DNA from 3 places in the Sporomusa intestinalis genome. Region 2 is predicted to be linked to each of the others. Evidence: riboswitches for the same ligand, from Rfam matches in the RefSeq annotation. Region 2 holds a riboswitch; each other region holds the start of a gene.

Region 1 (8,770 bases), 800 kb from region 2:
CCATTTATACTCCGGACAATCTGCCGGATTCCGAATTGCCCAGCCCTCCCGGCAGCCAGCCGTTTGTCCGGGGAACCCGGGCCGGCGGCTACCTGACAGCCCCCTGGCTGATTGCCCAGATTTGTGACCAGCCTCTGGGCAGGGAAGTAAATGCGGTATTGAAAAATGAGTTAACCAGAGGGCTGCAGGCGATTTATTTACAGCTGGATAAGGCCACTCTCGCCGGCGAGGACCCCGATTGCACTGCTGCCGGCAAAATCGGCGATCAGGGTTTTTCTCTGGCCAGCCTTGCCGACTTGCTGCAGGCACTGGACGGGGTTGCTCTTAAACAATGGCCGGTCATCATGCAGTGCGGTGTCAGCCAGTTGCCGGTTATTGCCTTAGTGGCCGGTGCGGCCCAGGCCCAGGGGGTTGAACTGAAAGAGCTGACAGGGGCCATTACCGCTGATCCCTTAGGGGTATTGGTACAACAGGGGTATTTGTCCGTTGACCTGGAAGCGCTGTACGACGAAATGGCGGCGGTGACCTTCTGGGCCGACAGCCAGGCTCCACAGCTCAAAACCATACTGGCTGATGCCAGTCCGTACCATGATGCCGGCGGCAATGCCGTACAGGAACTGGCTTTTGTTTTAGCGACAGCCGTAGAGTATGTCAATAAACTGCAGGAGCGCGGACTGAATTTTTCTGTAATCTCCCGGCATTTACGGTTTTCCTTTTCGCTTGGCGCCAATATGTTTATGGAGCTGGCAAAAATCAGGGCGGCCCGTGTATTGTGGAATCAGGTTGCCCAGGCCTTTGGCGGTAAAGAGGCAGATTGCGCGGCTAATATTCACGGCCGGACATCGCGCTTCACCAAGACAATATATGATCCTTATGTTAACATGCTGCGGACAACTACCGAAGCTTTCGCCGGGGTGGCTGGCGGGCTTGACAGTTTATATGTCGGGCCATTTGATGAGGTTATCAGGCCCAGCGACGAATTTTCCCGCCGGATTGCCCGCAATACCCAGCTTATGCTGCAGCAGGAATGCTCCTTATTACAGCCTGTTGATCCGGCCGGCGGGTCCTGGTATGTAGAAGCCTTAACCGGGGAACTGGCGCAAAAAGCCTGGGACCTGTTCCGCAGAACAGAAGCTTTTGGGGGTATGCTGCAGGCCGTGAAGGCTGGATTTCCCCAGGATCAGGCGGCAGCCACCGCGCAAAAGCGGGCGTCCAATCTGTCTAAACGGCGGGATGCTATTGTTGGCACCAATGTATATGCCAACCTGACAGAAAAACCTTTGGAAAAACCGGTGACCAATCCGGAAGCCATCCGGTCGCTCCGGATCAGCGAGCTGCAGGAATTCCGCGCGGCTGCCGATATCGGGCGGCGTATGCGGTGCCTGGAGCACCTGGCTGAACAGAGAAATAATGTAACAGAAAAAACCGTGGCCGATGCTGTAGACGCAGTCAACGCCGGCTGCTCGCTGGGTGAAATGCTGGCTGCCCTGCGGAGCCCCGCTGCAGCGGCACTGACAGTTATGCCTTTGCGCCTGCACCGGGCAGCGCAGCTTTATGAAACAGTACGGCTGACGACTGAGCAGTATGTAAGTCAGGGCTGGGAAAACCTGAAAATCTTTTTGGCTAATATGGGACCCATTCCCCAGCATAAACCCAGGGCCGATTTTAGCCGCGGTTTCTTTGAAGTCGGCGGCTTTACCCTGATTGGCAATGAGGGCTTTGACACCCCGGAAACTGCAGTGGCCGCAGCTGGCAAGGCTCAGGCCGATGCTGTCGTTATTTGCTCGACTGACGCCGTTTACCCTGAGCTTGTGCCGCAACTGGCCAGGCAGTTAAAACTGGCTTTGCCGGAATGCTGGGTTATTCTGGCCGGTTTGCCGCCGGAGGAATTGCAGCCGGTTTATAAAGAGGCTGGCGTTGACGAGTTTATCCATGTCCGGGCTGATTGTCATGCCAGCCTGATACGGCTGCAGAAAAGGAAGGGGATGATTCCATGACCGCAAAACCAGACTTTGCCACAATGGCGTTTACAAACCAATTCCAGCCGTCCGCTTATGATGAATGGCGGCAAAAGATAGAGCAGGAAACAGGCAAAACAGTAGCAGAACTGGTGCATCGCACCATGGAGCAGATTGATATTCAGCCCCTTTATACAGAAAAAGATATGGCCGGGATTGAACATCTGCGTTATTTATCCGGTATTCCGCCGTTTTTGCGCGGACCTTACCCGAACATGTATGTTACTCAGCCCTGGACTGTTCGTCAATATGCCGGCTTCTCCACCGCCGAGGAAAGTAATGCCTTTTATAAACGCAACCTGGCCATGGGGCAAAAAGGACTGTCCATTGCCTTTGACCTGGCCACCCACCGGGGTTATGATTCCGATCATCCCCGTGTTGTCGGCGATGTGGGCAAAGCCGGGGTGGCTGTCGATTCTATTTTGGATATGAAGATCCTGTTTGACGGCATTCCCCTGGATAAAATGTCGGTATCCATGACCATGAACGGTGCGGTCCTGCCGGTTATGGCTTTCTACATCGTGGCGGCCGAGGAGCAGGGCGTCAAGCCGGAGGTTCTCACCGGCACGATTCAGAATGATATTCTCAAAGAGTTTATGGTCCGCAACACGTATATTTACCCACCGGAGCCCTCCATCCGGATTATTGGCGATATCTTTGCCTACACCTCGCAGCATATGCCGAAGTTCAACAGTATCAGCATCTCCGGCTATCACATGCAGGAGGCGGGGGCAACTGCCGATATCGAACTTGGTTATACCCTGGCTGACGGGCTGGAATATGTAAAAACCGGCTTGAAAGCCGGTTTGGATATTGATGCTTTTGCCCCACGCTTTGCCTTCTTCTGGGCGATCGGCAAAAACTATTTCATGGAAGTCGCCAAGATGCGGGCCGGGCGCCTGCTCTGGGCCAAACTGATTAAGCAGTTTAATCCGAAAAACCCTAAATCCATGGCCCTTCGCACTCACTCTCAAACCTCGGGCTGGAGCCTGACGGAACAGGATCCCTTCAATAATGTAGCCAGAACGTGCATTGAAGCCTTGGCCGCTTCCCTGGGACACACCCAGTCGCTGCATACCAATGCCCTGGATGAAGCCATTGCGCTGCCGACAGACTTTTCGGCCCGCATTGCCCGCAACACTCAGTTATATCTTCAGGACGAGACCTATATCTGCAAAGTAATTGATCCCTGGGGCGGCTCCTATTACGTAGAGGCCCTGACCCAGGCCCTGATCCACAAGGCCTGGGCCCATATCCAGGAGGTGGAGGCGCTGGGCGGGATGGCTAAGGCCATTGATACCGGTTTGCCGAAAATGCGGATCGAGGAAGCGGCGGCAAGACGGCAGGCCCAAATTGATTCCGGTAAGGAAACGATTGTCGGTGTTAACCGGTTCCGGCTGGATAAGGAAGATCCGCTGGAAATCCTGGAGGTGGACAATACGGTTGTCCGGGAAGCCCAGCTACGCCGGCTGGAACAGTTGCGGGCCAATCGCAACGAGGCGGCGGTGCAGTCGGCCCTGGCTGCCATTACCAAAGCGATGGCGACAGGTGAAGGCAATGTGCTGGATTTGGCTGTTAAGGCCGCCCGTGCCCGTGCCAGCCTGGGGGAAATATCGGCGGCGGTCGAGCAGGTGGTTGGCAGGCATAAGGCGATTATCCGTTCTATTTCCGGCGTGTACAGCAGTGAGTTTAATGACGAGCAGGAGATTGAGCGTGTCCGGGCCCTGACTGATGAATTTGCCGGACTGGAAGGACGGCGTCCGCGGATTCTGATCGCCAAGATGGGGCAGGACGGTCACGACCGGGGGGCTAAAGTTGTATCTACCGCCTTTGCCGATATGGGCTTTGATGTGGATATCGGTCCCCTGTTCCAGACACCGGCGGAAACAGCCCAGCAGGCGGTGGACAATGATGTGCATGTTGTCGGCATGAGTTCACTGGCGGCCGGCCATAAAACCCTGCTGCCACAGCTGATCGAAGAACTGCAAGCGCGGGGACGGGAGGACATATTAGTGGTAGCTGGCGGTGTCATCCCGGCCCAGGATTATGAATTTCTCCGCACCCATGGTGCTGCCGCCATCTTTGGTCCCGGCACCGTCATTCCGATAGCGGCGCAGCGGATTCTGGATATTCTCCTGACCCGCTCCCGGACAGCACAGTGAGCGATAAGCCCCAGAGCCGGCTGCCCGAGTGGGCGGCCGGCGGCAAGGAGCCCGGGTTCGCCAGCCGGGTTATGGATGGGGTGGCAACCAAACACGACGGTTTGCCGGGGGCGCAGCCGGCGCCGCTCCCCCCGCCGGCCGGTTTGCCGCCGCGGCTGACTGTGGACGATTATTACGAGGGAATCAGACAGGGGAACCGGGGCATACTGGCCAGGGCCATTACCCTGGTGGAAAGCAACCTGCCCCGTCACGGGGAATTGGCCCAGCAGCTGCTGCAGTCCCTGCTGCCTTATGCCGGTAATGCCATCCGGGTCGGCATTACCGGTGTACCAGGGGCCGGCAAGAGTACCTTCATTGAAGGGCTGGGCTGCCGTCTCTGCCAGCAGGGGCATAAAGTCGCAGTATTGGCGGTAGACCCCAGCAGCACGGTAACAAAAGGCAGTATCCTGGGTGATAAAACCAGAATGGAGCAGTTGAACCGCCAACCTAATGCTTTTATCCGGCCCTCCCCTTCCAGCGGCACGCTGGGAGGGGTAGCCCGGAAAAGCCGGGAAACGATGATCCTGTGCGAAGCGGCCGGCTATGATATTATCCTGGTAGAGACGGTTGGTGTGGGGCAAAGTGAGGTAACAGTACGGTCGATGGTCGATTGTTTCCTGCTGCTGGTGCTGACCGGGGCCGGCGATGAGCTGCAGGGGATGAAAAAAGGCGTTATGGAGCTGGCTGACTTTATTGTGGTCAATAAAGCCGATGGCGATAACCGGGTCAGGGCGCTGACTGTCCGGGGCGAGTATGAACAGATTCTGCACTACCTGCGCCCGGCTACCGAGGGCTGGGTAACGCAGGCCCTAACCTGCTCAGCCTTGTACGGGGACGGCATACCTGAACTCTGGGGCAATGTGGAGCAGTTTATCAAACACACCCGGTCCAGCGGGGCCTTTGACATCCGGCGGCAGCAACAGGCCCTGGCCTGGCTGCGCACCATGGTCGAGGAGCACCTGTACCGCCGGTTTTATGAGCATCCTGCGGTGCAGGCGCAGCTGCCCCGCATTGAGCAGGGCGTAGCCGGCGGTGAATTGATGGCAACTAAGGCTGTAACAGAATTGCTGGCTGTCTATGAAGGCGGCCAATAAAAGTACATATGGAAAAGAACATTGCCCAGTCCGCTTTATTTAATTGCTCAACTAACATGAGTGGCCAGCCAACCCCTATGTTTTATGATTATATCCAACAAAGGCTCTCCTCCGGCGGGGAGCCTTTGTTGTACAGTAAACAGGTTTGGCATAGTCCAGCCAGGTAAGTAAGCACCGCCGGTGTGCCCGGAAGAGCATAGAACAGGCCTGCTTTTCCTTATGCAAGGAGTATTGTGAATTAAGATAGAATATTGTCACTTTTTTTGCAATATTATCCAAAAATACCTCATCTGAGGCATTTACGCCATGCTTATCCTGAGATATCCTGGAAATAGATATTTTAATAAAAACTAAATAAATGCCTTCATCAATGCGCAGAATTGTTGGCAAATCTAACGATGAAAACTGAGGGTTAAAAATGTCAAAATACTGGGAGGTTTTTCAACAGGCTAATCAGGGTATTTGTGTTTTTAATGGCAGGCTGGAAAAAATTTATGCAAATCCAAAGGCAAAGAAGGTGTTCGCAAATATCAGCTCTGAATTAAGCAAACAGTTTAAAAGTATCTGCCGGTGTTTTATGGCCATGGTAAGAACAAAAAAAACAAGGCTGCTTAATTACAGTGGTATCTTACATTATCAAAGTGTTGTTATTAATTTTAGCTGTTGTTCAATTTATTCCGATGAACAGGCGTATATTATGGTTGTTTTTGACTACCGGATTGCTAACGACAATGATAACGTCAGGGTTATTTTTACGCGGCGGGAGAAGGATATTCTGCATGCCATTGCTACCGGCAAGACCAATAAGGAGATCAGCAAAATGCTTGGTATTGGTTTTGAAACTGTAAAATCCCATGTACGCAACCTGCTGGCCAAAACCGGGGCATGTTCCCGGACGGAACTGATCAGTAAAAATTTTCCCCTTGATTACGGTACTTTAGGGCTGCCTCAGAATATGGTGCTGGATAAAAAGTAAATAACGGGATAGGTGCCTTTCGGGGCTTAATAGGGAAGTCCGGTGTAACACCGGCACGGTCCCGCCACTGTAAACGGGGAGCAACCTCTCATAGCTGACCTGCACCGCCTCTGCATGAGGCTGGTACCGGCTTCGCCTGCGGCGTGCCGGCCGGTAAAGCGTTAGCGACGGGCGCGGGAAGCCATGATCCGCAAGTCAGAAGAACTGCCTGTCCGACAATCGCCATTTTTACCTGCGAGTGACAGGGAGGAGATTTTTGCAGCCACCAGAGTGGACATGCCGGCGGCATTCTGTAAAATACTCCCGTAAGGGATTTTTTTATTGTTATTATCCTTAACTATTATAGGGCACGCTGCATAACAGCGTTTTTCAGCCCAAGATTTATATCCCTCAAATCTACCTCACATAAGGATGGGCGCCTGAATTTACTACTTGCGGTTAGGAGTTGTTTTATTTATGAAAAACCAACAAATCGAAAAGCTGACCCAGATGCTATTGGCCTGCGGCTACCATTCCGAACAAATTAGGCTGATCATTACTGAGACGCTGGACAGCCTTCCCGCTGAGGGGAGCCATTCTCGGGAACAGTCGGTCATTGAGGCCCTGGAAGGCTATGTGGAGTTTGCCACCAAATGTAAAATGACAAGCAACAAAGCAGTACAATACTAATAGAAGGAAGGTAATTCTATTGTCGATGAAAACAAAAGCGCTGATTCTGTTAACTTTAGTTGTGTTTTTGACCGGCCTCCTGGGGCTGGCGCAGCCCGGCGAGGCCGCGCGCAAAAAAAAGCCGGCTGTCTCGCCGGTCGGTGTAGTGGATTACAGTATTTTACTCAATCAGCATCCGGATAAGCCTGAGGCCGATAACAGGCTGCAGGCTGAGCATGAGCAGGCCAAACAGGAATATGACAGCAAAGCGGCCGGTCTCAGCGATGCCGGCAAACAGGAACTGGAGCTGCAGCTGCGGCAGCGGTTGGAGCAAAAGCGGCAGGAATTGCTAACCGCCATCACAACTAAAATTGATGCGGCTATCAGGGAAGTCGCAGCTGCCGAAGGGATTACGGTGGTGGTGCAAAAAAATGCCACCATTTATGGCGGTAAGGACATTACCAGCAATGTTCTGGAAAAATTAACCAAAACTAAATGACAGGGTATAGGTGTTCGCCCAAGGATTCATTAGGGCAGGCCGGGCAAGGCCGGCACTGCAAGCTTATACTACTCGATAATATACGCACTAACAATCTCTCCGTAATAAGCGATATGAAAATCCTTGTTTGCACCGTGAAATAAGCTGTCAACATCCTGTGGGTAAAATGTTTTCCTGTTTTCTGCGGTAATTTCACGCTCATCTTGTTTTTGCTTGTATATAACCCGGCACTCAAGCGTTAAAGGAAGCTCTTTGACAGCAGGAACCGAAATATGATTAGGTTTTTCCAGCGTCAGGTTAAGCTCTTTGATTTTATCCAGTTCACGACCGGATTTTGTCCCGCAAACCCCCAATATTTTTTTATCAAAAGCACCATAGGGTATATTTATTGTGAATTCCGGATTTTGTTCAAGTTGATGTTTGGTAAAACGGTTTTCTCTAACGAAAACTGTAAAAATCGGTTTTGACCATTCAATGCCGAGAGTACCCCAACCAATAGTCATAGAGTTCACTTTGTCATCGGCCTTTGTGGTCAGCAAAACGCCTGTTTTGACCGCTTTCATAATCTCATTAGCATAATCAAATACTTCAATTTCTTTTTTCACAGTAATATCCTCCTTTAAAAATTCGTTGTCTCTATGATACACTAACCTGCAAGCAGCAGAAAGTACGTACTTTTTGGTAAGATACTAACTAAAAGGGTACTATAAAAAGCAGGAAGGGCGTACATTTTGCTTTTTTGAATTGAATATTTTATGAATTTGTTGTTAATACTGCAGTGCAGGGTGGCGGGACCGCTGAAGCCGCTGTAGCAGCAGGAAGCGGGGGGTCGGCTATTGATTATTATAATCTTTAGAAAACAAGGGCAGTAAATATTGACAAAGGAAAAGATGTCCTGTATAATATGTACCATAACAGTGAAATTGAATATTGTTTGAGTTGGGTGCCCTTCAGGGCTTAATAGGGAAGTCCGGTGCGATGCCGGCGCGGTCCCGCCACTGTAACGGGGAGCAAGCTTAAGATATGCCACTGGGATAAAGATCCTGGGAAGGTTTAAGCAAGCAACGATCCGGAGTCAGGAGAACTGCCTAGCTGACAATCACCGTTTTACCCACGAGGTATGGGGAGGAGATTACAGTAAACACTTTTGAACCTGATTTATTCAGGTTGAATGTGTCCTTTTGCTGAATTTGCTCCTGGTATATTACCAGGAGTTTTGATTTAGTCACCACTGTAGAATTTCTCCCACCTGCAATAGCAGTTGGGAGTTTTCTTATTAGTTGCCATTTTTCTAAAACTCCTTTAAGTTATGCGCCTATTGGCACGGGTCTTTA
Region 2 (12,011 bases):
CTGCCTGTACCGCCGGGAATGACCATTACCACTGAAGCTTGCACTGAGTATTATCGTCTGGAGCGCAGATTGCCTGAGGGACTGATGGCAGAGGTTAAGCATAACTTACAAATTATTGAGGAACAGGCCGGCAAGAAGTTTGGCGATATTGCCGATCCATTGTTGGTATCGGTACGTTCAGGGGCGATGTTCTCCATGCCGGGAATGATGGATACTATCCTGAATCTGGGCCTTAATGATGTAACCGTACAGTCGGTGGCCAGAAATACCGGCAATGCCCGCTTTGCTTATGATGCCTACCGGCGTTTTATCCAAATGTTCAGCGACGTTGTGCTGGAGATTCCGAAATATGATTTTGAAGATTTACTGCATAATCAAAAAGAAGTTCAGGGTGTTCAATACGACCAGGAGCTTACTGCCGAATCGTTGCAAATCATTATTGACAACTATAAGAAATTAGTATTGGACCGGACCGGCCGCCCCTTCCCGGAGGATCCGATGGAACAGCTGACTTTGTCGGTGGAGGCGGTGTTCCGCTCCTGGAACAACGACCGGGCGATTATCTACCGCAACCTGAATAAGATTGACCATGACCTGGGAACTGCGGTTAACATTCAATCAATGGTATTTGGCAATATGGGCAACGACTCAGGTACCGGCGTTGCTTTTACCCGTAATCCCTCAACTGGTGAAAATGTACTATATGGTGAATTTTTGACAAATGCCCAGGGCGAGGACGTAGTTGCCGGCATTCGCACCCCCCGGCCGATTGCACAGCTGCAAGATGAGATGCCGGAGCTGTACAACGAGTTTGTCCGGATTGCCCGCTTGTTAGAGAGCCACTATAAGAATATGCAGGACATTGAATTTACCATTGAACGGGGCCGCCTGTATATACTCCAGACCCGCAATGGCAAACGGACAGCCCAGGCCAGTGTCCGCATTGCTTATGAATTAGCCAGCGAAGGCTTAATAACCAAACAAGAGGCCCTGTTACTGGTTGATCCGGGCCAGCTTGACCAATTACTCCACAGGCAGATTGACAGTCAGGCAGAACTTAATGTGATTGCCAAAGGATTGCCGGCATCGCCGGGAGCCGCTTCCGGGCAGGTCGTATTTGACTCCGATGAGGCTGAACGTTTGGCTAAAACCGGTAAGAAAGTGCTGCTGGTGCGTACGGAAACGACTCCTGATGATATTCATGGCATTGTTGCTGCCCAGGGTATCCTGACAAGCCGCGGCGGCATGACCAGCCATGCCGCTGTGGTCGCCCGGGGCATGGGCAAACCTTGTGTCTGCGGTTGTGAAGCCATCCGGATTGATTATATTAAAGAAGAATTCAGTGTTGGCGCTGTTGTTATTAAGAAGGGGGAGCTTGTCTCTATCGACGGGGCAACGGGCAGAGTAATTCTAGGTCAGGTACCGATGAAAGACCCGGAAATTTCAACTGAATATACGACCCTGCTGACCTGGGCGGATGAAGTGAAGTACCTTGGGATCCGGGCCAACGCCGATACCCCGGAGGATGCCAGAAAAGCGCGGCAGTTTGGCGCGACAGGCATTGGTTTGGTCAGAACAGAGCATATGTTTATGGGTCAGGACCGGCTGCCTTATGTGCAGCAAATGATTTTGGCTGAGACCCTGGAAGCAAGACAGGAGGCTTTGACTTATCTGTTGCCAATGCAAGAGGGGGATTTTTACGGTATTCTGCAGGCAATGACTGGCTTTCCGGTAACTATTCGCCTGTTGGATCCGCCATTGCATGAATTTCTCCCCAGTCTTGAGGATTTGCTGATAGAAACCACTGAACTGAGAGTAACCGGAGAAAATCCGGCTCTGCTGGAAGAAAAATTGCAATTGCTGAAAAAAGTGCGCAGCCTGCACGAGTTCAACCCGATGTTAGGACATCGGGGCTGCCGGTTGGGAATCACCTTCCCTGAAGTTTATGAGATGCAAATCCAGGCTATTTTTAATGCGGCAGCCCGCTTAACACAAGAAGGCCTGAAAGTTTTGCCGGAGGTTGAAATTCCACTGACCATTGACGTCAGCGAAATGAAATTCTTTAAAACCAGAATAGACAATATTGCGGCAGCTACGATGGCAGGTTATCATGTCAAATTCCACTACTCTGTGGGCACAATGATTGAACTGCCACGGGCCTGCGTTATCGCCGGCGAGCTGGCCGAGTACTGTGATTTCTTCAGCTTTGGTACAAACGATCTAACGCAAACAACCTTTGGCTTTAGCCGCGACGATGCGGAGGGAAAATTCTTACCCCACTATCTTGAAAGAAAAATCCTGAAAGAGAATCCTTTTATCTCCATTGATCAAAAAGGTGTCGGCAGCCTGATGGATATGGCCGTTCAGGGCGGCCGCAGGACCAAACCTGATTTGGAAATCGGCATTTGCGGCGAACATGGCGGCGAACCGACTTCGATTGCTTTTTGTCATAAGGTTGGGCTAAACTATGTCAGTTGCTCACCGTATCGCGTGCCTATTGCCAGACTGGCTGCCGCGCAAGCCGCAATCAGTGAAGGGGAAATCATCGGCACAAGGTAATTAGAGTATAAAGAGGATCGCTCTAAAAAATATACCTCCAGGTGCGAAGCGGTGCACCTGGAGGTATATTAATGCCAGTAAATACAAATAGTAAACTTATTGACATAGTAATGAACTATGTGCTACTATAAGTAGGTCACTATTGAGAACGACAAAATATTCCAAAATACCTGCTTATATTTTTATTATGGAATAGTGAATTTGAAAAGATATATTGACACGGTGATTTGCACGTGATAATATATAAAAGCTGTCGCATTCCAGCGGCAGGCAAAACACATTAGCGCATCCATGCGCGTCGGTCCCGGGCAGAGCGTATCGTCCATGATACGCCCGTGACACTAGCGCATCCATGCGCGTCGTTCCCTGAAAACTGAACAATGTAAAGAAATGCATCATAAAAGCCAGATGTGCGGTGTGCTGCCATGCAGCACAACCAACAACAATTTTGATTGAATTGAGCCGATAAAACGGCTTCAATATATATAGTCGCAAGACTATGAACTTTATTGGAGAGTTTGATCCTGGCTCAGGACGAACGCTGGCGGCGTGCCTAACACATGCAAGTCGAACGGAGTAGTTAGCAATAGCTACTTAGTGGCGAACGGGTGAGTAACGCGTAGACAACCTGCCTCTCAACTGGGGACAACACCGCGAAAGTGGTGCTAATACCGAATGTGGTATCTTGGTTGCATGACTGAGATAAGAAAGGTGGCCTCTCAAAGAAGCTACCGTTGAGAGATGGGTCTGCGTCTGATTAGCTGGTTGGTGAGGTAACGGCTCACCAAGGCGACGATCAGTAGCCGGTCTGAGAGGATGAACGGCCACACTGGGACTGAGACACGGCCCAGACTCCTACGGGAGGCAGCAGTGGGGAATCTTCCGCAATGGACGAAAGTCTGACGGAGCAACGCCGCGTGAGTGAAGAAGGCCTTCGGGTCGTAAAGCTCTGTCGTTTGGGACGAACGTATCCTATGTAAATAATATGGGGTAATGACGGTACCAAAGGAGGAAGCCACGGCTAACTACGTGCCAGCAGCCGCGGTAATACGTAGGTGGCAAGCGTTGTCCGGAATTATTGGGCGTAAAGGGCGTGTAGGTGGCCTGGTAAGTCGTGTGTCTAAGTGCGAAGCTCAACTTCGTATGGGCGCAGGAAACTGCCAGGCTTGAGTGCAGGAGAGGAAAGTGGAATTCCCAGTGTAGCGGTGAAATGCGTAGAGATTGGGAGGAACACCAGTGGCGAAGGCGACTTTCTGGACTGTGTCTGACACTGAGGCGCGAAAGCCAGGGGAGCGAACGGGATTAGATACCCCGGTAGTCCTGGCCGTAAACGATGGGTACTAGGTGTAGAGGGTATCGACCCCTTCTGTGCCGGAGTTAACGCAATAAGTACCCCGCCTGGGGAGTACGGCCGCAAGGTTGAAACTCAAAGGAATTGACGGGGGCCCGCACAAGCGGTGGAGTATGTGGTTTAATTCGACGCAACGCGAAGAACCTTACCAGGGCTTGACATTGAGCGAAAGGTCTAGAGATAGATCCCTTACCTTCGGGTAACGCGAAAACAGGTGGTGCATGGCTGTCGTCAGCTCGTGTCGTGAGATGTTGGGTTAAGTCCCGCAACGAGCGCAACCCTTATCCTTTGTTGCCAGCGCGTAAAGGCGGGAACTCAAGGGAGACTGCCGCAGAGAATGCGGAGGAAGGCGGGGATGACGTCAAGTCATCATGCCCCTAATGTCCTGGGCTACACACGTACTACAATGGGCTTAAACAAAGCGAAGCAAACCTGCGAAGGCAAGCAAAACGCAGAAACAAGCTCTCAGTTCGGATCGGAGGCTGCAACTCGCCTCCGTGAAGTCGGAATCGCTAGTAATCGCAGGTCAGCATACTGCGGTGAATACGTTCCCGGGCCTTGTACACACCGCCCGTCACACCACGAAAGTCAGTCACACCCGAAGCCGGTGGGGTAACCAGAAAAGGAACTAGCCGTCGAAGGTGGGGCCGATGATTGGGGTGAAGTCGTAACAAGGTAGCCGTATCGGAAGGTGCGGCTGGATCACCTCCTTTCTAGGGATAAGCAGAGAACCAGGTTTTTAGGAGCGAAAGCGACGCGGAAACCTGAGTGAATCGCTTAGTTCTGAGCGCAAGCGAAGAACATCATTAAGCGAGCTCTATTCCAGGTCGGTACATTTGGCAGATGCAGGAAATACTAGACGCACCATATGCGGTGGCTGTAGTAAATCCATTTACATTGTTTGGTTTTGAGGGAATGCTTTTGTTAGCAAAAGTTACTTGTTGAAACATACAGGCAACGATGATAACCTAGATATTCCTGAAAACAAGATATCCAGTGACGATAGCTGTGGGGTTCCACCTGTTCCCATACCGAACACAGAAGTTAAGCCCACAAACGCCGAAGGTACTTGGCTGGAAACGGCCCGGGAGATTAGGAAGTTGCTGGTTTTGATGAACACAGTTGTGTTCATCAGTTTAACATGTTCTTTGAAAACTGCACAGAAGAAAGCAAAGTAAAAGTACCTCTCATATGCAAATATGTGAAGTAACTTAACGAAGCGCAATTAGGATTTATTTTAACAAAACTTAAAACTGAGCGCAAGCTAAGTTTAAGTTGAGGCGGAGACTGGCTAGAAGGTGCCATATGCTAGGCGCCCCGGAAACCCGAGCCGTGCCGCGTACTCGCGTACGCAAACAATCGGGTTGAGGAGCAACAACGCAGATGGCGGCTTATAGACAGTCGGAGCTAGAAGTCAAGTTAGTAAGGGCATACGGTGGATGCCTAGGCGCCAAGAGCCGAAGAAGGACGCGGTAAGCTGCGAAAAGTCATGGAGAGCCGCAAGCAGGCCCTGATCCATGAATATCCGAATGGGGGAACCCAGTGGTGGTCATGCACCATTACCCGGCGTAAGTCGGGAGGTAAGCCGGGGAACTGAAACATCTAAGTACCCGGAGGAAAAGTAATCAAACGAGATTCCCCAAGTAGCGGCGAGCGAACGGGGAAGAGCCCAAACCGGTTGAGAGGTGAGAGGCGGGAAGTTGGAAGTGAGATTTAAATGAGAGAATTTGCAGAGCAAATTCCAACAAGAACTCACCTCTAGCATCTAACTTCTCACATCTCAATCGGGGTTGAGGACCGGCGGAAGTTTCGTCAGGCCTAGCCGAACTACCTGGAAAGGTAGGCCGCAGAAGGTAACAGCCCTGTAAGCGAAAGGCAGAGCGAAATGGCCGGAATCCAGAGTACCACGGGACACGAGGAACCCTGTGGGAAGCAGGGGGGACCACCCTCCAAGGCAAAATACTCGAGGCGACCGATAGCGCATAGTACCGTGAGGGAAAGGTGAAAAGCACCCCGGGAGGGGAGTGAAAAAGAACCTGAAACCGTATGCCTACAAGCAGTCGAAGGCCCGTAGGAGGCTGACGGCGTGCCTATTGAAGAATGAACCGGCGAGTTACAATATCCAGCAAGGTTAAGTGGAAGACACGGAGCCGAAGCGAAAGCGAGTCTAAAAAGGGCGAAAGTTGGATAGTGTAGACCCGAAACCGCAGTGATCTATCCATGGCCAGGTTGAAGCGCAGGTAAAAATGCGTGGAGGACCGAACCCGTGAGCGTTGAAAAGCTTTGGGATGAGTTGTGGATAGGGGTGAAATGCCAATCGAACGCGGAGATAGCTGGTTCTCCCCGAAATAGCTTTAGGGCTAGCCTCAGGAAGTAAGTACAGGCGGTAGAGCACTGATAGGGCTAGGGGCCTAATGGGTTACTGAACCTTGTCAAACTACGAATGCCTGTAGTGGAATCCTGGGAGTCAGACTACGAGTGATAAGACCCGTGGTCAAGAGGGAAACAGCCCAGACCATCAGCTAAGGTCCCCAATGCCGTACTAAGTGGCAAAGGATGTGGAGATACAAAAACAACCAGGATGTTGGCTTAGAAGCAGCCACCATTAAAAGAGTGCGTAATAGCTCACTGGTCGAGTGTCGCTGCGCCGAAGATGTCCGGGGCTAAAGTACGGAACCGAAGCTATGGCATGTCGAAGGACATGGGTAGGGGAGCGTTCTATACCCAGAGAAGGTATACCGTAAGGAGTGCTGGAGAGTATAGAAGTGAGAATGCCGGTATGAGTAGCGAAAAGACAAGTGAGAATCTTGTCCACCGAAAGCCTAAGGATTTCTGAGGAAGGATCGTCCGCTCAGAGTCAGTCGGGCCCTAAGCCGAGGCAAAAAGCGTAGGCGATGGACAACTGGTAAATATTCCAGTACCACCTAGGATCGTTTGAGCGAAGGAGTGACACAGGAGGGCAGGCAAGCGCGAGGATGGAAAATCGCGTCTAAGCTTGTAGGGTGCATCACAGGCAAATCCGTGATGCTGGAACCTGAGGAGTGATGGGTAGCTGTTAGAGATAATGGCGAAATTGCTGATCCCAGACTGTCAAGAAAAGCTTCTAGTGAGAGACTAGGTGCCCGTACCGTAAACCGACACAGGTAGGCGGGGAGAGAATCCTAAGGTGCGCGGGAGAACCCTCGTTAAGGAACTCGGCAAAATGTCCCCGTAACTTCGGGAAAAGGGGAGCTTGTAAACCGTGTAGACCAGAAGCGGTCGAAGCGGGAATGAGTTGCAAAAAAGAGGCCCAAGCGACTGTTTACCACAAACACAGGTGCCTGCTAAAGCGAAAGCTGACGTATAGGTGCTGACACCTGCCCGGTGCCGGAAGGTTAAGAGGAGAGCTTAGCGCAAGCGAAGGTTTGAATTGAAGCCCCGGTAAACGGCGGCCGTAACTATAACGGTCCTAAGGTAGCGAAATTCCTTGTCGGGTAAGTTCCGACCCGCACGAAAGGTGTAACGACTTGGGCACTGTCTCAACGAGGGACCCGGTGAAATTGAAATACCTGTGAAGATGCAGGTTACCCGCGACTGGACAGAAAGACCCCATGGAGCTTTACTGCAACCTGACATTGAGTTTTGGTAAATGATGTACAGGATAGGTGGGAGACTAGGAAGATAGGACGCAAGTCTTGTTGGAGTCAATGTTGGGATACCACCCTTTATTTACTGGAGTTCTAACTCAAGGAGTAACGAAACTGAGGACAGTGTCAGGCGGGCAGTTTGACTGGGGCGGTCGCCTCCGAAAGAGTAACGGAGGCGCCCAAAGGTTCCCTCAGCGCGGATGGAAATCGCGCGAAGAGTGTAAAGGCAGAAGGGAGCTTGACTGCAAGACAGACAAGTCGAGCAGGGACGAAAGTCGGGCTTAGTGATCCGGTGGTACCGAGTGGAAGGGCCATCGCTCAACGGATAAAAGCTACCCTGGGGATAACAGGCTAATCTCTCCCAAGAGTCCATATCGACGGGGAGGTTTGGCACCTCGATGTCGGCTCATCACATCCTGGGGCTGAAGTAGGTCCCAAGGGTTGGGCTGTTCGCCCATTAAAGTGGTACGTGAGCTGGGTTCAGAACGTCGTGAGACAGTTCGGTCCCTATCCATCGCGGGCGTAAGAGACTTGAAGGGAACTGCTCCTAGTACGAGAGGACCGGAGTGGACGGACCGCTGGTGTACCAGTTATCCCGCCAGGGGTAGAGCTGGGTAGCTACGTCCGGAAAGGATAAACGCTGAAAGCATCTAAGCGTGAAACCAGCCTTAAGATGAGGTCTGTCATTCGTAAGAAGTAAGGCCCCTTGGAGAAGACAAGGTTGATAGGCCAGGAGTGGAAGTGGAGTGATCCATGGAGCGGACTGGTACTAATAGGCCGAGGACTTGACTTTAAGCAGCGAACCAACTTGCCGCGAGCGAGAGCGAAACGGGAAGTTGTGTGAGTCGCTTAGTTAGAGCGGAGCGATAACATCCTTATGGAATGTTGTAACTCCGAACTGGCAACCAGTATCATTGATAATCCTAATTGTAGTGGGAACGAGAGTAATAAGGAAGTTCCGCGCTCCGCTTGGAACTAAGCGATTCACGCAGGTTCCAGCGTCGCTAACGCTCCTAATAACCTGGTTCTCTGCTTATCTTCTGTGAAGTTTTTAGGGAACATACTCTTACGAGATGTTCACCTATTAACAGGGGCGTCGCCAAGTCGGTAAGGCAACGGACTTTGACTCCGTCATGCGTTGGTTCGAGTCCAGCCGCCCCTGCCATCCAACTCTACCGTAATATTGTAGAGTGGCAGATATTGTATATCGTATTATCAATTGACCTACTAGCTCAGTCGGTAGAGCACCTGACTTTTAATCAGGGTGTCCCGCGTTCGAGTCGCGGGTGGGTCACCAGAATTCAAGCCTCTCCGGGCATAGTTTCCGGGAGGCTTTCTTTTTGCAACCTTGAATGCCTGAAATCGATTGTAAAAACCAGGATATTCCACATTTTTGCGCCTACTTCTGGGCCCCGGAGGAGCACTGGAAAAATGGATTGACTCAGCTGTAACAATATGCTACCATAAACATGATTTAAGTAAACCAACACTGCCTTCGACAATTACATGTATGGAAACAGGTGCCCTTTAAGGGGGCTTAATAGGGAAGACCGGTGCAATGCCGGCGCGGTCCCGCCACTGTAATGAGGAGTGACCCTGCATAAATACCACTGGGACGAGAGTTCTGGGAAGGTGCGGGCGAACGATGATTCAAAGCCAGGAGAACTGCCTGTTTGACAGTCACCGTAGTGCCGTTATTCTATGCGGCATTTACCCACGCGCGATGGGGAGGGGATTATGAAAGCATTTCGGCTATCTAACCTTCCTGGCATTTTTGCCGGGAATTTTTATTTAGTGGAATATCGCTGTAAAATTGACCTTTCCGGCAGGGAGAGGTCAATTTTTTTGTTGCCCCCATTCCTCATTTTGGCTGCTATGTATAACACTGCTGATGGCAGCGGGCTCCGGTCGTTTTCATTGTTCTTGTATTCTGGCAGCGCCTTGTCGCCATACGGGCGGACAGGCTGTGTTATGGATAAATAAAAGCAAAGGAGTGACAATTTGAAAAGACAGATTGACGTGGTTTTTTCCGCAACCGGGCCGCCGCGGGGCAGGATGTTTGGCGTTGACGGGAAGTTCGCCGTATCGTGATGGGCGCGGCTAAAGGAGCGAGGGGTATATGAGGAGCCAACCAGAGAAATATAGGCGCTATGCGGTTTTTTTGCTATTGTTATTGTTACTTGTGAATATCACCGGCTGCGGGCCGAAAGCGGCGGCGCCGGCGTCTGCCGTCTACCTGACCGTGACGGACGATGCCGGACGGGTTGTCACTTTACCTAAGCGGCCGCAGCGGATCGTGCCGTTGGCCGCGAGTGCTCTTGACCTGCTCTATGCGGTCGGCGGCGAGGCTGTGGGCAAGCCCAGCTCCAAGACCGGCGATACGCCGCCAATGGCGCAAGCCCTGCCGGAGGTGGGGCATATCTCGAATATTAACGCCGAGCAGCTGCTGGGGTTGCAACCCGATCTCGTTATCGGCTTTCACGGCATGCACGAAAAGCTGATTCCGATTCTGGAAAGCAGTAATATCCCGGTTATTATTGTAAAAATGAAAACAGAACAGGACGTGGCAGACAAGATCAAACTGTTCGGTGAACTGGCCGGTACACAGCAGCAGGCCGCAAAGGTAGCGGACGCCATGCAGTCACGCATCAACGCGATTGCCAGCCGTGTGCCGCCGACGGCGAAGTCGGTCGCGATTCTGCATGCTACGGCCAGCAGTGTGACTGTGCAGCTTGACAACAGCATCGCCGGCGATATTGCCCGCATCCTGCGGCTGAAGAATATTGCCGCCAGTGTTGACGGCAGCCTGGAAGCGGCGCCGTACAGCATGGAAAAGCTGGTGGAGGGAGATCCCGATATTGTTTTGATTACCTACATGGGCTCTATGGCTGATATCGAAAAGCGGCTGCGGGACGATGTCAAAGCCAATCCTGCCTGGAATGGTCTGCGGGCTGTGAAAAATGAGCAGGTCTTTTTCCTGCCAATGGAATTATTTTTATTAAATCCGGGCATTCGCTTTGACGAGGCTGTAACCTATATGGCCAAGGTCGTCTATCCGGAGGTATTTGGTGCAAATAAATAATGGGTAAATCAAGGGGGATTTTGGCATGAAAAAAGGCTCCATGATCAGAAAACAAACCACGGCGGCAGTCCTGGCCGCCTGTTGGACGCTCAGCCCGCTGGCGACAGCGGCTGAGCAAGCTGAGAAAACCGAGTTTAACCTGCCGGAAACCATTGTTACGGCAACTCGTACGGAACAGACGGTTAAGGAGACTCCGTCCACCGTTCAGGTTATCACCAGGGACCAGATCGAGGCGATGCAAAGTCAGACCCTGGCCGACGTATTGCAGCAGGCCACCGGCATTGTCATGTTCAATGACTTCCAGAGCCGCGCCAATGTAAGCATCCGCGGCTCGGAATCGCGCCATGTATTGATCATGGTCGACGGGCGGCGGTTGAGCGGCGAGCTTTCTTATAATTCCGCGAACGCCTATGATATCAGCCGCATCCGTATGGACAACGTGGAGCGGATCGAGATTGTCCGCGGTTCGGCCGGCGCTGTGTACGGCAGCGACGCCATGGGTGGCGTCATTAATATTATCACCAAAAAGCCCGCGCAGAACGAAGGCCGGTTGTCCTACGAATACGGTTTTTGGGACGGCCGGGAAAAAGCCAATCAGAATATGCAGTTTTATTATCAGGGCGTCAATGAGGACGGCAACTTTACCTGGAACCTCAGCGTCGGCCAGCATAAGCCGCAGCCCTTTACGGCTATGGCGAGGGGAACGACAACGACCATGAGCGGCATGCCTCCCAAACCGGTAGTGACGCCATACAGCCTGCCGTATACCGTGAATTATTACGGCGAGGAAACGCCGCTGGCGCTGAGCGGAACCTGGCAACTGGATAATGGCAGTCATGTGCGGCTGGATTACAGCAAATTGTGGGAAAAAACATATAAAAACACTGTATCAACAATGGGCAGTGTTAAAACCGAGTTAGTCAAGAACGATAATACCAGAACCGACTGGTCCCTGGAGTACGGCGGCGCCGACCCCGGCGGGGAATGGCTGATCAGAGCCTATCAGTCCGCCTATGACAAGGATTATAGCGGCTATGACAATGGCGCCCTTAAACGGTTTGATTTGGTTGACCGGAAGATAACCACCCTGGAAGGACGCAATTCCTGGCAGGCAGATGCCCGAAACCGGATTAGTGCCGGCTGGGAATGGCGTAAAGACCAGTCGGAAGGGACCCGGATTGATAAACCGGGGAGTGCCGGCAAACCGGTTAATTATGGTTCTCTAACCGGTATTTCTGATAAAGCGTCTTTGGAATATCGTGCTTTATACATACAGGATGAATATAAAGCAGACGATAAATTGCTGTTCATTTCCTCACTGCGTTACGATTGGAGTGATAAATTCAGTTCAGAAGTTACACCGCGGCTTGGCATCACCTATAAGGCGCAGGAT
Region 3 (9,838 bases), 150 kb from region 2:
GCGCTGAGTTGATTAAACCAGACGCTAAAGTCTGCAGATATTGCGGAAGGGATTTGCCGATAGTGGAGCAAGTTAAAGAAAACTTATCGCCATATCAAAGGGCCGCTATTGACAACAAGAGTATAGAACCCAGGCAGAAATAACAAGGAAAGTTATTATGAATTTAAAGAAAAATGGGGAGGGTCGCACGCTTTTACTCTTACTCAGTATAGGGCAGCGCAGAGGTACGCCCCTGAGCGGGGTATGAGGTTAGGCGAGGAGGCAATACATAAAAAATACTTATTTTACTCTCTTGCGTTAATATCTTATGTATGCTATAATTCTTCAAGTGAGGATAGAGCATAGGACTACGGGAGGAATTCAAGGGGTTACACGCTATACATTAGCGAGACAATTGAGAGCCTAAGATCACGTATAATCTTATTCGTGGCTAAGACAACATAACGCGCCCGTAGCTCAGGGGATAGAGCACCGGTCTCCGGAACCGGGTGCGCAGGTTCGATTCCTGCCGGGCGCACCAGAGGAAAACCAAGCCTTCTCAGTTTTATTGAGAAGGCTTTTTTATGCTTTGGACAATATCCGCAAACGCTTTTCTTGCCAGCGTTTTTGTGGTAAAATGCTGATGAAGCATAAAAATTAATGTTAAGGAGATACAGGTTTATGTTTAAATATGGTATAGCGGAGATTGTAGCAAGCCGGGAGGTTTGTGTAAATTAGACGATACAAAAACCTCCCATAAGTTATAACTATAACTTTCAGGAGGATAAAAAATTGCATAAAATAGATATGAAAAAATTAGGGTTCACCGATAGGTTTGCGGCTGAATCTACTTTATTTAATGGTCTTTATGTTGGGCGTGTTTTTTCGCAATCGAAAGATTTATATAAGGTAATGTGCGAAAACGGTGAAATGATGGCCGCGGTGTCCGGTAAATTTCGTTTTGGGGCGAAAACGCTATCTGATTTTCCGGCGGTAGGCGATTTTGTCATGCTTGACCGGGAGGTAAGCGCAAACGGGAATGCCATTATTCATCATGTGCTTTCAAGAAAAAGCGTCTTTATCAGAAAGGCGGCAGGAACAGCAAACGACGAGCAGGTTGTGGCGAGTAATATCGACACGGTTTTCATATGTATGTCGCTGAATAACGACTTTAATCTGCGTAGGTTGGAGCGCTATCTGTCCATCGCCTGGGATAGTGGAGCAGTTCCCGTTATCGTTTTGACTAAATCGGATTTATCTGACGATGTGGAACAAAAACTCCATGAAGTGGATACTGTCGCCGTTGGCGCCGCTGTGCTTGTTACCACGGCCATGCGTGAGGACGGCTATTTCCAGATAATGCGGTATATTAAAGAAGGCCAAACAATCGCGTTTATCGGTTCATCAGGCGTTGGCAAGTCTACTCTTATCAATCGCTTAATTGGAGAAGATAAGCTGGATACCAAAGGACTTAGAAATGACGATAAAGGGAAGCACACGACCACAAGGCGCGAGCTTATTCTGCTGAAAAATGGCGGCATAGTCATTGACACGCCGGGAATGAGAGCGCTTGGCCTGGAAAGTGCTAATCTGTCTAAAACCTTTGCCGATATTGACGAACTGGCGTTTATGTGTAAATTCCATGATTGTACGCACGCCAGCGAACCGGGTTGTGCGGTGCAAAAAGCGATTGGCCACGGTACTCTTTCCGGCGAAAGGCTGTTAAGCTATCAAAAACTAAAGAAAGAGGCAAAATACGAGGGGCTTAATTTCAAGCAAATTGAAACTACGAAGCTGAATGAAATGTTTAGCAGTGTAGGTGGTATGAAGAAGGCCCGCAGGTTTGCAAAAGGTAAAAATCGGGAGAGGTAAAATCAAGAAAGGAAATTGGCTTATCATCCTATATTATTTGGAGTCGGTGTTATGCGGAGCAAAGGCTTATCGCATAACAAACATGCTGTGAGATAGCCTTGCTCCATCCTAAAACTACAATTTAGGAGGAGCATAATGGGCTAAGGTGAGAGCGACACGGTGATTTTGCCGTGTCGTTTTTTTGTTTCCGAATTACCTTGTAGGGTGCATTGTAATAATCTAACTACTATAATTGATTTATAGCAGCAAGATAAAGGATTAACGGAGCGAGGAGCAGAGGAACTAGCGTCATGCTGAACGTCAATGAGAATATGCGTGTATTAAAGGCTATTAGTAGTATGCCAATAGATATCCGTACCAAGCAACCGGATTCTGGCCTTGGAAAAAAAGACTTGACTGTATGACCGGTATATAGTTTACGCTTATAAACCAGAGTAAGTGGTGCATGTTGACAGATAGATTCCAAAAGGCAACTATACTTGTCATATTTTGCCCCAAATAATAGGATGAGGTGGATAATGAGTTAAGTGGTTTACCTTAATATGAATTACATATCGCTAAGTCAGGTGCCCGTTTAGGGCTTAATAGGGAAGTCCGGTGCAATACCGACGCGGTCCCGCCACTGTAATGGGGAGCAAACCCGAAGATATGCCACTGGGACAAGAGTCTTGGGAAGGTGCGGGAGAGCTATGAGCCAGAGCCAGGAGCACTGCCTGTCTGATGATCGCCGTTTTACCTACGAGTGATGGGTGGAGATTGCATTTGGCGTTTGCTTGCTTGGGAATGTTCCTACGTGAGTCTGCGCAGCTTGTCCATTTACTCCTGGTCCTAGACCAGGAGTTTTTATTTGGATCAATGCTGTAGAATCCCTCCCCCGGCTGCCATAACCGGGAGTTTCCCATTTTTACTTCTCCTTTCTTCTGGCATCAAATGGCCTTAATTTATTCGGTTATAGTCACTAGATATTTTTTTATCTTGAAAGGAAGAATGCTGATGAAAAAGAAAACAGTTCTGAAAAGCCGTATGCTGCTGACGGCCATTGTTGCCGGTTTATGTTGTGGGGGCGGCACAGCCGTTTTTGCTGCTGAAACAGTAGAGGATTTTACACTTGATTCGATAGTAGTAACGGCTACCCGTTATGAGAAAGCAGATGTTGATGTTCCTGCATCCACTACCATTTTGACGAATCAAGATTTAAAAAATACTGGTGCTGAGAATATACACATGGCTTTGCAAAAAGTCGCCGGCCTTGCTTATACTACATATGGCCCTAACGGGAATCCCTATTCCACTATGTCAAATTCAATTACTATCCGCGGAGTAAGCAATGGCACCTTGGTATTAATAAATGGAATCCCGATTAATATGTCTGGTAAATATTATTTGGATTCTATTCCGGTCGAGAATGTGGAACGGGTGGAAATAGTAAAAGGTGGCGGCGCTGTTTTATATGGCAGCGAAGCCATGGGCGGCGTTGTAAATATTATTATGAAAAAGCAATTTGAAAATACCGTGTCGGCAGGTATTGGTAATTTCGGACAGCGCAATTATAATGCAACATTTAATTTAGGTAAATTAAATGTTGGCTATAGTAAAGACAAATGGGGCAAACTGGATAAGATTCAAACCAATAAAGATGCTGCCGGGGATAGGGACAGCACCTTTAAGGGTTCTGATAAAAACAGTGTGTTTTTAGAATATAATTTCGCTGATAATTTCGCGTTTTTATATAATTACATGGATAATGAAAACGGCTATCAAACATGGTTTGGCGACAATTGGAAAAACAGCAATGCTGCTCAGGCCGGCGATTTGCAAAATGATAAAACCTATACCAACAAGTACCATATAGCGCAGCTTAAATATAGTGAGGAAAATTGGCAGGCCAGTTTGTATTATAATCAAAACGAGCCTATTACAAGAGGGTTTACCAATTATTCCAGTAAAGGAGTCCTGAGCCCATCGCTTGATGCGACTGATCAAAAGGACAGGACTTACGGGCTTGATGCCCAGAAGCATTGGCAGATAAATGATAGGACCAATACTGTTTTTGGCTTTAATTATAAAAATGAATATTTTAAGCAAGCTAATGCGACTACCTATATGCAACAGGAAAGAAAAGTTTTTGGTGTGTATGGACAATGGGAACAAAAGCTGAATGCTGTAAATTCGTTTATTTTAAGTGCCCGTGAAACCTGGACTGCCGGTGCTGACAAGGATGCAGATTATAGTAATTTTAGCGCATCTGGACAATTTATTCATAAATTAGGTGAAAAGGACAGGGTATATGCCAGTATTGGCCAGTCGTTCATTTTACCTACCTTTAACCAAATGTACGGCAGCACCTATAATCTTTTGCCGGCGCCGGAATTAAAGCCCCAAACCGGCACCAATTATGAAGTTGGCTGGAAAAAAGCTGATGACAGTCATCGCTGGAAGGCTGCGGTATATCATATTGATATTAAAGATAATATTAGTGCAACATGGGAGCCGTCAACTGGTATATCAAAATATAAGAATGAAACTTTTAAAAACACCGGTGTTGAGTTAACCTGTGATATAAGCGGGGAAAACGGGTGGTCGTATAGCTGGGGAATTAATTATGGAAATCCTAAAGTAAAAGCCGAAGGTCATAACCTTGCTGCCAAAGAGTATTGGGACAGAAAATATGGACGCTGGCAGTTGACTGGCGGAGTAAGTTATCAAAAAGATAAATGGAGTACAAGCTTAAACGGGACCTATTTAACAGAACGTGTCGGCACGCCCTCGGCTGCGCCTTCTATGAAAATAAAGCCATATTTTCTGACCAGCCTAAGCTCCACCTACAGCATGGACAAAGATAACGAAGTTTCCCTAGCTATAGATAATCTGTTGGATAGAAATGATATTGTAAGCCATACAGGCACTAATTATTATGCAACCCCCTGTAACTACTTATTAAGTTATAAACATAGGTATTAATTTAAAGCAATAAAAAAGACCGCACACGTTCGCTTCCGGTCGGGTGCACCATAAGAAATTCAAGCTTCCGGCAATTTGGCGGGAAGGCTTTGTGATGAACAGTATGACAATGGGGGACGTCAGGCTATTTTCGCCAGTCTGGACGTCCCCCATTGTCTGCGTAGAAAAAAGGAGGGGTTCCCCCTCCTTTTATCAACTGGCATATTAAACTCAGAATTTATAGGTAACGCTAACGCCCAAGCCTTTGCTTTTGGCATCGAATTCATAACCGGAGTTTTTAAACTCAAGGTTGTCGAATTTTTTATAACGATAGAACAAATTCAGGTCTGTGTTTGCCGCGAGACCATACCCAAGACCTAACTCGTAAGAATAATTGTCATCGCCTAACGCAATGGTCCCCCAGCCGTTAAGCTTGTCCGACAGTTTGGTAACTCCCGTAACGCCAATTTGCGCAACCGTCGTAGAATCAATGTCGGCAGACCCTGATCCCGATATAGTTAAATCGCCGCTTAACCGTTGTATGCCTAGAAAGGCGTAAGCATGGGGATCTAATTTATATAGCAGATTGAGTTCATGCACTTTGCCGTCCACTTTGCCGGTATAACCGTACAAATAGGTGCTACTGGAATCTAAGTTTTGGTATTTATACTGCAGGGCAAATTTGTCACTGAGACCTGTTGTGACGCCAAAATCCAAGTTGGTCTTTTTGTCCCAGTCAATTGAACCACCGCCATCGGATGTTTTTAGCTCAGAGCGAATTATGCCGATTTCGGCGGACGAGGTGCCTCTTTCAAAATCGGTATAAGGGGATGCGGACGCGACAGCACATGACAGTAGCATTGACATCGCGATGACTAATAATATTTTTTTCACGGTAAACAGCTCCTTTGTAAGTTTTAGCCAGTTGATATTCTAATTATATACGTACGGGGGGGCGTGAACAAGGAATAGATAAATAAAATTCAAACTATTCTGAGCAAAGATAAGTAAATAAGGAAGGCGTTTGCCGCCTGATAAAAAGTATTATTCCCCGGCTAAGGGCAATTTTTCTCAGAAAGCTGCGGGACCTGACACCGATATACGCCGCTTAAAGAAAGTCTAATACCCCCGGCTATTGTGCCGGTTATTTTTTTGCCTTGAGGCGGCCCTTGTATTCTATAAAACAAACATTAATTGCGAGCGGTGTGAACTTAACTGAATTTTCCATACCATATCGCGGCGAAAAGGAAAAAAACGGCCAGAGCAGAATTATAAAATATAATATAACTGCGACAAGTTTGCTGTAGCATACAAAAAGAACGAGCCTTTAAAAAGCCCGCACAGGTTGATTTAATCCTTATGCTTATTTAAAAACTCCAGAAATTCCGTCAGGTCCTCGCCTGTATTTTTCGCCACATCCTTAATTCTGGCAAATTGGGCCACAGTGCGGAACACTAGCGGATTATTCAAATTGGAAAATTTGGGCGAACGCTTAAGCAACTGCTCTTTCAGACCCGGATATTGCTTCAGCACGTCGGCAATTTTATCCTCTGCGGTAATCATCGCCGGGTCACGTCCTTTTCATTTTATATAGGCCTAACCGGTCTGGGGAGGGAACGCTGCCAGTCCGAGCCTAGCTGTTTCTATTGTAATTGATAATGAATATTTTTTCCAGCCAGACATCAAAATAAACATAGCGGGGGAGGTATTCGATGAGTGAGTTAATCAACAACCGTGAATATCGTAAGCAGGTCATTAAGGAAATTCTGCTGGATTTACACCGGGGAAAATCGGTGGCAGAAGTTAAGCCCCGTTTCGATGCCATAGCTGCGGATATGGTGCCGGCGGAACTTTCGCTGATTGAGCAAAGCCTGATTGATGAAGGTATTGAAGTTAGCGAAATTCAAAACCTGTGCGATGTGCACGCCGCAGTATTCAAAGAAGCCCTCAGCGGCAAGCCGGATGAGGCAGTTCCCCCGGGCCACCCGCTGGATATTTACCGGGATGAGAATCAGGCGCTGGAGAAGTTGATTGAAGAAGAGATCCGTCCCCTGCTGGAAGAATTCAAGGCCGCCCCTCCCGGGGACTCTGCCGCCCAGGTTTCCCGTCTGGCGGAAAAACTGAACCTGCTGTGGGATGTGGACAAGCATTACAGCCGCAAGGAGAACTTGATTTTTCCTTTCCTGGAAAACTACGGCATAACCGCTCCCCCGAAAGTTATGTGGGGGGTAGACGATGAAATCAGGGCCCAGCTAAAAGAAGCCAAACGCCTCGCCTTGCACTACCGGCCTGCAGATCAGGCACAGCTGAGTGCCAAAATCGAAAACGCGATCGAGCAAGTGCAGGAAATGATTTTTAAGGAAAATAAAATTTTATTCCCGATGCTGCTGGAAACACTGAGCGATAATGACTGGCTGGCGATTCAGGAAGACAGCGATCAAATTGGCTATTGTCTGATTGAACCGCAGATCAGCTGGCAGCCGGCTGGGCAAAGCCAGGCGGAGGTTCCGGCCGCCCTGACTTCCCGCAATGCCGGCAAATACATAAAGTTCGCCACCGGCGTGCTGACCCCCAAGGAAATCGAGCATATCTTCAGCCATCTGCCTGTTGATGTTACTTTTGTGGACAAGGACGGAATAGTGAAGTTTTTTTCCGCTTCTAAAGAAAGAATCTTTCACCGGACAAAAACCATTATCGGCCGCAAGGTGGAGAACTGCCATCCACCAGCCAGCGTCCACATTGTTGAGCAAATTGCCGCCGATTTAAAAAGCGGTAAGAAGGACCAGGAAGCCTTTTGGATAAAAATGGGAGAAAAATTTGTCTATATTCAATATTTTGCCGTCCGGGATGGCGAGGGCGAATTTCTGGGCGTCCTTGAGGCCACGCAGGATATCCAGCCGCTCCGGCAGCTTACGGGCGAGAAGCGGATTATGGACTAGTGTCTTGACCACATTATCTTTTTAGTTTGATGACGGCCAAAATGGCCAATGGCGGCGTCAGCCCCTCCTAGCAGACCCCTTCCAGTATGAGTCGTCGGCGCTTCCTTGCTCTTGGCCATTTTGTCTCGCCCTAAAACTAAAATATAACATGGCCAAGACACTAATGGTCTGACTACATTTTACTAAAGGATAAATAGTTTGTGCGTGTGATTGGCTGTTATCAGAGCAAGGGCGCATTCCATTATTTGCTGAAAACGATGGAATGCGCCCTTTGGCGCCGAATGTTGCGTCAGCCTGCAGGATATCGACATTTACAAAGCGAACAGCACAAACAGCGGAACCATCTTGCAATCAGCCGGTTCGCAACTGAGATGCCGGCCTGTCTAGACGATAAGGGGGAAAGTGTAAATGGGACTACCTTTTAAGCTCAAGTCCAAAGAAGAAAAGTATTGCCGGCACCTGCGGGAAAATACAAAGGAAATAAAAAATGCCACAGCTATCCTGTATGAGGCCCTGGATAACCCGCTGGCTGTTGCGGACATGATGAGCCGCATGGATGCAGTGGAAGAGCAGGCCGATAAAGTGACCGGCCGTATTGTGGCATTACTGGAAAAAGCATTTATCACTCCCTTTGATCGCGAGGACATTTACACCCTGGCGCAAAAGCTGGATGACATCGTTGACCAGATCAAGGAAACGGTGGAATGTCTGGCCTTGTACAACGTCGGCCCGGCGCCGGCCGGTGCCATGGAACTGGCGGTTTTAATTGCCAAGGCCGGCCGGCAGCTGGATAAGGTGATGGGGCAACTGCCCAAACTGAAGCAGCAGCGCGACAAAATTGAAGCAAGATGCAGGCGGATTGCCGGCATGGAAGAGCAGGGCGACAAAATCTACCGGCAGGAAATGGTGAGACTGTTTGGTCAGGTCCAAGATCCGATTGAACTGATAAAGTGGAAAGAAATTTTATTACATCTGGAAGATACCCTTGATCTCTGCGAGACAGCAAGCAAGCTGATTCAAGGTATCGTCCTGAAATATGCCTGAGCCGGCAACTGGCAATCCCGGTTATTTCCTTCTGTTTTGTTGACAGTAGACGGGGGGAGATATAACTGCCGGGGATAGGCGCGCAGGCCGCGGCTAGCTATTGGCAGCTGTAGAGCTGTTAAACAAATACCGCTGAAAGAAAAATCCCAGACCCAGCCCAAAAAATGCTGAGCCGGCCACATGGAGGTAGTAGTCGCCGAGTGGTCTTAGTTCGATAAATTTACCTTCAATTACTGCCGAAAACAGCATTTCGGCCAGCGCTGAGGCCAGCAGCCCCAAAAAAATTCCTTTTACAATTAAATTTGTTTGTCCTATGGCCTTAATTGTATAATAAAACAGAATCCCGATCAGTCCGCCGATTACGAAATTTACATAGAGGCCCAGCAGGAAATTTGGCCTGTTCATAGTTAATATCATGCTATCAAGCTGATAAATGCTATACCGGCCAACACCCCAATACAGCATGATGCGGGAAACGATTTCAGCGAGCAAAGTTGACAATGCGCCGATTATGGCGGCGAGCAGTGGTTTATCATTATTCAAAATACTTCCTCCTTTTACCTTTGTGTTATTGTTCGCAGAAGCGAAGCCAGAAATACTTGCGATAAAAATCAAAGTTGACTGGTGATGAAACTCGGGTCAGGAACCTTCCGTATTTTTCGCCGGTTCTACTTTGGGCAGGGACCGGTAGCGGCACTAGTCGATTGCCGCTGTCTCAGAACCGTAAGGGGGTGTCCCGTATCCCTTTTCTGATGGAGCATATGCATACAGGCTGGCCGGGCCTGATTTTGCTTGGCTATCTTATCGGCGTCATCACAGGCTTGTTTGGCATTGGCGGCGGCTTTTTATTAACCCCGTCTTTGAAAGTAATATTTCATGTGTCCTATCCTGTGGCTATTGGCAGCAGCTTGCTGCAGATTTTTTGCACAGCGCTGTTTTCTGCCTACCAACACTGGCAGCATAAGATGCTGGATACCAAAATGGGAGCCATCACGGCGGCAGCCAGTCTGGTCGGAGCTGAAGGCGGTGTCCGGCTGCTGCAGTTTTTTTCTGCCCAGCAAATG

What was found. A riboswitch is a leader RNA that binds a small molecule or an ion and turns the genes downstream of it on or off. The one in region 2 is predicted to bind cobalamin.
Region 1: it holds a riboswitch for cobalamin, as region 2 does, so the genes downstream of both, ACZ481_RS04110 (hypothetical protein) here and ACZ481_RS07625 (ABC transporter substrate-binding protein) in region 2, are expected to answer to the same signal.
Region 3: it holds a riboswitch for cobalamin, as region 2 does, so the genes downstream of both, ACZ481_RS08305 (TonB-dependent receptor plug domain-containing protein) here and ACZ481_RS07625 (ABC transporter substrate-binding protein) in region 2, are expected to answer to the same signal.

Annotation. Positions count from the first base shown of each region.
Region 1 is NZ_AP042390.1:886,021-894,790, forward strand. It holds gene ACZ481_RS04090 (methylmalonyl-CoA mutase family protein) at 1-1,997, shown strand, start outside; gene scpA (methylmalonyl-CoA mutase) at 1,994-4,180, shown strand; gene meaB (methylmalonyl Co-A mutase-associated GTPase MeaB) at 4,177-5,313, shown strand; gene ACZ481_RS04105 (response regulator transcription factor) at 5,891-6,289, shown strand; cobalamin riboswitch at 6,283-6,515, shown strand; gene ACZ481_RS04110 (hypothetical protein) at 6,746-6,958, shown strand; gene ACZ481_RS04115 (OmpH/Skp family outer membrane protein) at 6,984-7,436, shown strand; gene ACZ481_RS04120 (flavin reductase family protein) at 7,505-8,041, opposite strand; cobalamin riboswitch at 8,361-8,542, shown strand.
Region 2 is NZ_AP042390.1:1,683,257-1,695,267, forward strand. It holds gene ppdK (pyruvate, phosphate dikinase) at 1-2,559, shown strand, start outside; rRNA gene ACZ481_RS07600 (16S ribosomal RNA) at 3,066-4,623, shown strand; rRNA gene rrf (5S ribosomal RNA) at 4,903-5,019, shown strand; rRNA gene ACZ481_RS07610 (23S ribosomal RNA) at 5,323-8,329, shown strand; tRNA gene ACZ481_RS07615 (tRNA-Gln) at 8,626-8,701, shown strand; tRNA gene ACZ481_RS07620 (tRNA-Lys) at 8,758-8,833, shown strand; cobalamin riboswitch at 9,038-9,223, shown strand; gene ACZ481_RS07625 (ABC transporter substrate-binding protein) at 9,656-10,618, shown strand; gene ACZ481_RS07630 (TonB-dependent receptor plug domain-containing protein) at 10,644-12,011, shown strand, end outside.
Region 3 is NZ_AP042390.1:1,838,796-1,848,633, forward strand. It holds gene ACZ481_RS08290 (zinc ribbon domain-containing protein) at 1-143, shown strand, start outside; tRNA gene ACZ481_RS08295 (tRNA-Arg) at 446-520, shown strand; gene rsgA (ribosome small subunit-dependent GTPase A) at 772-1,851, shown strand; cobalamin riboswitch at 2,399-2,582, shown strand; gene ACZ481_RS08305 (TonB-dependent receptor plug domain-containing protein) at 2,845-4,812, shown strand; gene ACZ481_RS08310 (outer membrane beta-barrel protein) at 5,023-5,685, opposite strand; gene ACZ481_RS08315 (DUF1858 domain-containing protein) at 6,142-6,354, opposite strand; gene ACZ481_RS08320 (DUF438 domain-containing protein) at 6,504-7,730, shown strand; gene ACZ481_RS08325 (DUF47 domain-containing protein) at 8,139-8,774, shown strand; gene ACZ481_RS08330 (hypothetical protein) at 8,868-9,317, opposite strand; gene ACZ481_RS08335 (sulfite exporter TauE/SafE family protein) at 9,527-9,838, shown strand, end outside.